Regions from separate parts of the Bradyrhizobium sp. P3_C3 genome, predicted to be linked through region 1. Evidence: riboswitches for the same ligand, from Rfam matches in the RefSeq annotation. Region 1 holds a riboswitch; the other holds the start of a gene.

Region 1 (4,419 bases):
CAGGAACTGCGCCGAGGCCGGCTTCAGCCGCTGCGAGGGCGCAAGCTGGACCGGATCGTGCGGCGCGATCAGCGGCGCCAGGATCGAGACCAGCACGATCAGCGCGAGCAGGATCGTGGCCGCCGCAATGATCGGCGTCGAGGTGAGGAATCCGAAACGCGGCCGCAGTGGCGACGTGATCGGAATGGACGACTGGGGGAGGCTATCGACGGACATATTGTTGGTATCCTTGCCTCAGTACCGGATCCGGGGATCGAGCAGCGTATAGGCGACGTCGATCAGGAGATTGACGACGACATAGATCAGCGACGTCAGCAGGATCATCGCCTGGATGACCGGATAGTCGCGCGCCAGCACAGCGTCTACCGTGAGGCGGCCGATGCCGGGGATGTTGAACACGCTCTCGGTGACGACGACGCCGGAAATCAGCAGCGCAAAGCCGGTGCCGATTACGGTGATGACGGGCACCGCGGCATTGCGCAGCGCATGGCGCATCATCACGGCGACCTCGTTGATGCCCTTGGCGCGGGCGGTGCGGACGTAGTCCTCACCGAGCACGTCGAGCATCGCCGCACGCGTCATGCGCGCGATCAGCGCGATGTAGATGAACGAGAGCGCGCAGGTCGGCAGGATGATGCGCTCGAAGAACGGTCCAAAGCCGTTGAAGATGCTGCGGAAGCCCTGCACCGGCACCCAGCGCAGGTCGATCGCGAAGACCTCGATCAGGAGATAGCCGACCACGAACACCGGCACGGAGAAGCCGAGCACGGAGAGGCCCATCACGAAACGGTCGATCCAGGTGCCGTGCTTCCACGCCGCGATGACGCCGAGCGGCACGGCGACGATCACGGCGAGAATGATCGTCGAGAGCGCGATCGAAATCGACGGCTCGACGCGCTGGCTGATCATCTTCATGACTGGCAGGTTGGAGATCAGCGACGTTCCGAGATCGCCGTGCAGCAGCTTGTTCACCCAGGTGATGAATTGCACGATCAGCGGTTCGTTGAGGCCGAGCGAGTCGCGGATGCGTTCCAGCCGTTCCGGCGTGGCGTTATCGCCGGCGAGAATGGCGGCGGGATCGCCCGGCGTCAGCCGCAGCAGCAGGAAGACGAACAGCGCGACGACGCCCATCACGGGCACCGCGGCCAGAACGCGGCGAATGAGATAACCTAGCATGCACCTATCTCCGGCTGCGGAACTTGTGGGGCCGAGAGGCCCCTGTGGAATCGGTTCTGTCTATCATGCACGCCTGTCACTCGGGCTGGAAAGCCGGCCGGAGAAGCCGACCTTTCGGGGCAAATTGTGTGCCAAGGGCAGGGCGGTCGCAAGAGGCCGCCGAGCCTCCGATATCGGCCACTCAGGATGCATGGCGGAACTCGCGCTCAACCCTGAGTGAGGGTGCGGTCGGCGGTGCGTTGAGCCCGCGCCAGCCGTCGATGGTCCCGGCAATCATCTGCGCGGTCGCCGCCGACAAGGTCCAGCCGAGATGGCCGTGACCGGTGTTGAAGAACACGCCCGGCATCCGTCCTGCGCGCACCACGGGCATCATGTTCGGCATCATCGGCCGCAGCCCGGCCCAAGGCACGACCTTGGACGTTTCGACGCCGGGGAAGTTGCTGCGCACCCAGTCGACCAGCGGCTGCACGCGGTCGGCGCGGATGTCGCGGTTGAAGTCGTTGAATTCGGCGGTGCCTGCGACGCGGAAACGATCGGCGCCGAGCCGGCTGGTGACGATCTTGGCGGCTTCGTCGAGCAGGCTCACGGTCGGCGTCGCATTGCGGCTTGCGGCAGTGTCGAGCTGAACGGTGATCGAATAGCCCTTCACCGGATAGACGTTGACGCGCTCGTCGAGGAGGGCGGCGAAGTGGCGGCTGGCCACACCGGCGCAGACCACGACGCCATCCGCCTTCAGCATGCCGCGCGCGGATGCGACAGCATCACTGGCCGAAAGATCAGCCCAGCCGATGACAAAGCCGCCACCTGCCTGGGCAATGGAATCGATGTTGGCTTCGTGGATAAAGGTCGCGCCGCGCCGCTTGCAGGCTTCCGCAAGTCCGCGCGTGAACTTGTGGATATCGCCGGTCGCATCCGACGGCGTGTAGAAGCCGCCAAAATAGTCCTTGCGCAGCGTCGGCTCGATGGCGCGGATCTCCTCCGGCGTCACCGGGCGGCGATCGAGCCCGCCTTCCTTCAGCAGCGCATTGACCTGCAGGCCGGATTCAAAACCCCTCTTGTCGTGATAGATGTGCAGGATGCCGCGGCGTTCGAGATCGAAGTCGATGCCTTCGCGCTCCGCGATCTCGAACAGATGCTTGCGGGCTTCGATCGCGAGCCGCGTGGTCTGAACCGTGTTGGCGCGGTAGTTGCCGATATTGGCGACGAACTCGCTCATCCACGAATATTTGTGCCAGTTCGGCCGCGGGTTCATCAGCAGCGGCGCATCGCGCCGGAACATCCAGCGCAGGCCTTTCAGGATCGTGGCGGTGCTGTTCCACACTTCGGCATTGCTGGCGGAGAGCTGTCCGCCGTTGGCGAAGGACGTCTCCATCGCGGCGTAGCGGTGCTTGTCGAGCACCGTCACCTTGTATCCGCGTTCGAGCAGGGCATAGGCGGTCGTTACGCCGGTGATGCCGGCGCCGATGATGGCGATATGGGTCATGGCAGGTTCGGGGCTCCCGTGAGTTAGAGTCGGCTAACCGCCGGCCAAAGGCCGTTGGCGGCGCCCCATCTGTCACGGTTACCTGAGAGCTTGATCCGGCGCGGACCTCGGCGAGGTCAGCTCCGGACTATCCCCTTCGGTGGACGTCACGACCACATTGGCCGTGCCGCCTCTCTCCAGATCGTCCTGACGATACGGTCCTTTTGCCTGAGAGTTTCCGGGGCGGTTGCTCCGTCGGCGCCGCAACGAAAGCCTGAACTCTCGTTGCGATCTCTCCCGCATCGTCGCGTGGACAATCGAGCAGTACGATGCGCCTCATTTTTAGACAAGGCTAAATTTAAACCGCGACTGCCAACGCATTGTGCAGTGCGAAGTTGATTCAATTTACTCCAGGGTCGCCAGCAGGCCCGCCATAAGGCGCCCGCGTTCAACCAGGCTCTCGACCTCGATGAATTCTTCCAGCGTGTGGCCGTTGCCGCCACGCACGCCGAGGCCGTCGAGCGTCGGGATGCCCATCGCGCCGGTAAAGTTGCCGTCGGAGCCGCCGCCGGAGCTCGCATGCGGCAGCTCAGTGCCGAGCGATTTGGCGATGCCGCGCGCCTTTTCATACAGCGCCATGGTGCCGGCATCGGGCTCCCATACGGGGCGCGTGACGCCGCGCGTCACCTTGAACGTGACATCATTGGACGTGCCCGACAACGCCAGCATCCGCTCGACGCCGCGGTCGAGATCGGCCTGGCGCTTGGCCATGGACAGCGCCTCGCCGGTGGCGGTCGTGGCAACGCAATTGACCCATTGTCCGCCGTGCACGACGCCGACCGAGAAGGTGCAGTCCTCCGTCGTCATCGCGTCGATGGCGAGGATCTGCCGCGCCATCTCGCGGATCGCCGAGCGTCCGGCCGACAATGTCGCGCCGGCATGGCTCGGCCGGCCCGTCGCTTCCAGATTGAAACGCGCGATGGCGTAACGTCCGGTGGTGACACCGTTGTCGGCGCGGCCCGGTTCGGGCACCAGCACATATTTGTTGCGCGCGGCCTCCGCCTCGATGATGTCGCGCGTCGAGGGCGTGCCGACTTCCTCGTCGGGCGTAAACAGCACCGTGATCGGCAACGGCGTGGTGAAGGAAGCACGTGCCAGCTGCCGGATCGCTTCCAGCGAGAGATAGTTGCCGCCCTTCATGTCGTAGATGCCGGGGCCGTAGCACTTGTTGCCCTCACGCCGCCATTTCAGCTTCTCGATGGTGCCGACCGGGTGGACGGTATCCATGTGGCCGGCGATCAGGATGCCCGGCTCGCCCTGCTTCGGATGCGGGAAGCGCGCGCGGATCACGCCGCCGAAGCCCTGTCGGCCGCCGATGCGTTCGATCGTCGCACCCATGATCGCCATATCCCGCGCTGCGATATCGAGCATGCGGTTGACGGCACCCGCGTCCCAGGTCGGGCTCTCGCATTCCACCCAGGTGCGCAGGCCCTCGAGCATCGCCTCGGAATCGAAGGGAAGATTGGCTGGATTCATCTTAATGTCTCTCAAGCTTCGAAAGATGGAACGCGCATTGCATTGGCGCGGACGGGACTGGCGGAAAGCGTTGTAGAGCCAAACCGATCTTTGTGGAGCCCGTGGGCGCGCCGCTTGGGGCTGCAGCGAAACCGGATTGACGCGCTCAACACTGTCTGCAAGTCTCGAAAGACAAAGGCATCGCATGAGGTTAGTTCGCCTAAAGAACGAACCGAATGCTCAACCAATAACCTGCCTTTGAACAG
Region 2 (4,419 bases), on a different contig from region 1:
GCGATCGCCTCGGTCTCGCTCAAGGGCTTGCCGAGGTCGAGCGGGGCGGTCTGCCGGATCGAGGCCGGCAGCGTCTCCGCCATCAGGGCGTCCACGCTCTTGGCGCCGACGGCCTCCAGCATTGCGGTGACGTCGCGCGCCGACGGGCCGATGTGGCGGCGAACGAAGGTGGCGGCGGTGTCGCCATTGGATTTGCGGTGCGCGGTCATCATGGGTCCTCGCTTTAGATTTCGCTGTCGCCGTCATGCCCCGCGAAGGCGGGGCATCCAGTAAACGCAGGCGTCACGGCTTGAGCCGAGAAGCCGCGGCGTACTGGATCACCCGCCCCAGTGCGCAGTGCGCACAAGGCGGGTGATGACACCGAATATGAGGTCAGAGTTCGCTTCATCTCACGCCGTATGTGCCTTGTAGGCGGCCTCATCCATGAGGCCGCCGAGCTCGCTCTTGTCGGCAATTCTGATCTTGAAGAACCACGCCTTGCCTTGCGCGTCCGAGTTCACCAGCGCCGGCTCGGCGGCGAGCGCGTCGTTGGTCTCGAGCACTTCGCCCGTAACAGGCGCGTAGACGTCGGAGGCGGCCTTCACCGACTCCACGACGGCGGCGGCTTCGGCCTTCTTCAGCGCACGGCCGGCTTTGGGCAGCTCGACGAACACGACGTCGCCGAGCTGGGACTGCGCGTAGTCGGTGATGCCGACGGTGGCGACGTCGCCGTCGATGGCCAGCCATTCGTGGTCGGAGGTGTACAGCGTCGTGGTCATTGTCTTGTCCTCAGCGTTTGTAGGTGTTTTTCACGAAAGGCATGGCGGCGACCGTGAGCGGCAGCCGCTGGCCGCGCACCTCGGCGAACAGTTTTGTATCGAGCGCGCTCGATGCCGTGGGCACGTAGCCCATCGCGACCGGCGCATTCAGGCTCGGGCCGAAGCCGCCCGAGGTGACCTTTCCGATCGGCTCGCCGCCGGCGTCATCCGCAAACAGCAGCGCGCCCTCGCGCACCGGCGCGCGGCCTTCCGTACGCAGGCCGACGCGGCGGCGGCTTGCGCCGTTATCGAAATGAGCGAGGATCGCATCAGTGCCGGGAAAGCCGCCGGTGCGCGCGCCGCCGCTGCGGCGACTCTTCTGCACCGACCATTCCAGCGCGGCCTCGACCGGCGTGGTGGCGGTGTCGATGTCGTGGCCGTAGAGGCAGAGCCCGGCTTCCAGCCGCAGGCTGTCGCGGGCCCCTAAGCCGATCGGCATCACATCGGGATTGTCCAGCAGCGTTTTGGCGAGGCGCTCGGCATCGGCCGCGGGGACCGAAATCTCGAACCCGTCCTCGCCGGTGTAGCCGGAGCGCGAGACGAAGCAGTCGAGGCCGGCGACCTTGTGCGGGCCGGCATCCATGAACTTCATGGCGGGCGCCTCTGCACACAATTTCGCCAGCACCGCTTCCGCCTTCGGGCCCTGCAGCGCGATCAGGGCGCGGTCTTGAAGCGAATCGATGATGCAGTCGTCCGAGAGATGCGCGCGCAGATGCGCCTCGTCCGCTTCCTTGCAGGCGGCGTTGACGACCAGGAACAGGTGATCGCCGAAATTGGCGACCATCAGATCGTCGAGAATGCCGCCGTCCGGATTGGTGAACTGGGCATAGCGCTGCCGTCCCGGGGCGATCGCCACGATATCCTGCGGCACCAGCCGTTCCAGCGCGCGGGCGGCGTCCTCGACCTTGCCCGACTTCGGCCGGAGCGCGAGCTGGCCCATATGGGAGACGTCGAACAGGCCGGCGGAGGAACGGGTATGGAGGTGCTCTTTCAGGACGCCCGCGGGGTACTGAACGGGCATGTCATAGCCCGCGAACGGCACCATCTTGCCGCCGAGGGAGACATGAAGCCCGTGAAGGGGCGTACGTTTGAGGGAATCTTGGTCGTGGCGCGCAAGCATTACGGGGCCCTCGGCGGTTCCCCGGGGACGATTCCCCGATGGACACCAGTCGAAGCCCCATCTGTCGCTGTGCCTGAGAGTATTATCCCGTCGGCGGACGCAGTCCGGGCCAACCCTTATGAAAAGGTATTTGCCCGTCGGCGCCTCTTTCCAGATGTCGTCAAAGCCACGCGGTCCTTTTGCCTGAGAGTTTCCGGGGCGGTTGCTCCTTCGGCGCCGGCACCAAAGCCGGTCTCTCCCGACGTGGCCGTACGATACAGATGGGTACAGACCACAGGCCGGCCAAGCCTGTCAACGCGCACCTGGCGGCTTTCAACGGGATTGCAAACGGGATTGCGCGCCTGCGGCAACTCACTGATCTCCTTGCACAGTTTCTGGACAGCGCAGCTGGCCTTGTCTAAAAGCGCTTTGACCCGCAGATATCAGCCCAAATGCCCGGTTTGGATGGCGTATCGCGGGTCCAAGCACACCCGATTGGATGAACATGAGCGGCGTCAACGAGATCAGGTCGACCTTTCTGAACTTCTTTGCCGAGAACGGCCACGAGATCGTGTCGTCCTCGCCATTGGTGCCGCGCAACGATCCCACGCTGATGTTCACCAATGCCGGCATGGTGCAGTTCAAGAACGTCTTCACCGGCGTCGAGAAGCGGCCCTATCAGCGCGCCACCACGTCGCAGAAATGCGTGCGCGCCGGCGGCAAGCACAACGACCTCGACAATGTCGGCTACACCGCGCGCCATCTCACCTTCTTCGAGATGCTCGGCAATTTCTCGTTCGGCGACTATTTCAAGGAGCGCGCGATCGAGCTGGCCTGGACCCTGATCACGCGGGAGTTCGGGCTCAAGAAGGACAAGCTGCTCGTCACCGTCTACCACACCGACGACGAGGCGGCCGGGCTGTGGAAGAAGATCGCGGGCTTCTCCGACGACCGCATCATCCGCATCCCGACCTCGGACAATTTCTGGGCGATGGGCGACACCGGGCCGTGCGGCCCGTGCTCGGAGATCTTCATCGACCGCGGCGACCACATCTGGGGCGGACCTCCGGGCTCGCCGGAAGAGGATGGCGATCGCTTCCTCGAATTCTGGAATCTCGTGTTCATGCAATACGAGCAGGTGACGAAGGAGGAGCGCGTGGATCTGCCGCGTCCCTCGATCGACACCGGCATGGGGCTGGAGCGCATGGCCAGCATCATGCAGGGCGTCGACAGCGTGTTCGAGACCGATCTGTTCCGCCATCTGATCGATGCGACGTCGTCGGCGCTCGGCGCCGGGCCGAACGAGCAGACCGTGGCCTCGTTCCGCGTCATTGCCGACCATTTGCGTTCCTCGGCCTTCCTGGTCGCGGATGGCGTGCTGCCCTCCAACGAGGGCCGCGGCTATGTGCTGCGCCGGATCATGCGCCGCGCGATGCGCCATGCGCAGCTGCTGGGTGCCAAAGAGCCGCTGATGCATCGCCTGGTCTGGGCGCTGGTCCGCGAGATGGGCCAGGCCTATCCCGACCTGATGCGCGCGGAGAATCTGATCGAGGAAACGCTGCGGCTGGAAGAGACCCGCTTCCGCAAGACGCTGGTGCGCGGCCTTGCCATCCTCGACGAGAAGAGCGCGTCCCTGAAGAAGGGCGACATGTTTGACGGCGACGTCGCCTTCACGCTGTACGACACCTACGGTTTCCCGCTCGACCTGACCCAGGACGCACTGAAATCGCGCGGCATCGGCGTCGACCAGGCCTCCTTCACCGACGCGATGGAGCGCCAGAAGGCCAAGGCGCGCGAGTCCTGGAAGGGTTCGGGCGAGGCGGCTTCCGAAGCGATCTGGTTCCCGCTGCGCGAGAAGCTCGGGGCCACCGAATTCCTCGGCTATGAGACCGAGAGTGCCGAAGGCGTGGTCTCCGCGCTGGTGAAGGACGGCCAGGAAACCGCGAGCCTCAAGGCCGGCGAGACCGGCGCGATCGTGCTCAACCAGACGCCGTTCTACGCGGAATCAGGCGGTCAGGTCGGCGACACCGGCGTGCTCAGCGGCGAGGGCGGCATCAAGTTCCGCGTCACCGACACGCAGAAGAAGCTCGGCGATCTCTTCGTTCACGTCGGCACCGTGGAGAGCGGCGAGCTGAAGCTCGGCACCGCGCTGCAGCTCGAGGTCGATCACGGCAGGCGTTCCTCGATCCGCGCGCACCATTCGGCAACGCATCTCATCCACGAGGCGCTGCGCCAGGTGCTCGGCGACCACATCGCCCAGCGCGGCTCGATGGTCGCGCCGGATCGTTTGCGTTTCGACTTCGTGCATCCGAAGCCGATCACGGCGGAAGAGCTTGCCCGCGTCGAGGACATCGCCAACGACGTGGTGCTGGAGAACGACGAAGTCACGACACGCGTGATGGGAGTCGATGAAGCGCGCGAGGCCGGCGCGCGCGCGCTGTTCGGCGAAAAGTATGGCGACGAGGTCCGCGTCGTCTCGATGGGCCGGACCGCGCGGGAGCGCGGCACCAACGCGCTCGGCTG

Evidence for each region. Region 1 has a riboswitch for glycine ahead of AC1DW2_RS01975 (D-amino acid dehydrogenase). Riboswitches for the same ligand answer to the same signal wherever they lie in the genome.
Region 2: linked by a shared signal. The riboswitch ahead of gcvT (glycine cleavage system aminomethyltransferase GcvT) and the one ahead of AC1DW2_RS01975 (D-amino acid dehydrogenase) in region 1 are both predicted to bind glycine.

What each region holds. Positions count from the first base shown of each region.
Region 1 covers NZ_JBFUGY010000001.1:356,224-360,642, reverse strand. Annotated here, with positions in the region: gene AC1DW2_RS01985 (ABC transporter permease) at 1-216, opposite strand, end outside; gene AC1DW2_RS01980 (ABC transporter permease) at 235-1,176, opposite strand; gene AC1DW2_RS01975 (D-amino acid dehydrogenase) at 1,358-2,659, opposite strand; glycine riboswitch at 2,727-2,841, opposite strand; glycine riboswitch at 2,845-2,948, opposite strand; gene AC1DW2_RS01970 (M20/M25/M40 family metallo-hydrolase) at 3,044-4,174, opposite strand.
Region 2 covers NZ_JBFUGY010000020.1:91,307-95,725, forward strand. Annotated here, with positions in the region: gene gcvP (aminomethyl-transferring glycine dehydrogenase) at 1-209, opposite strand, end outside; gene gcvH (glycine cleavage system protein GcvH) at 390-758, opposite strand; gene gcvT (glycine cleavage system aminomethyltransferase GcvT) at 769-1,917, opposite strand; glycine riboswitch at 2,080-2,168, opposite strand; gene alaS (alanine--tRNA ligase) at 2,402-4,419, shown strand, end outside.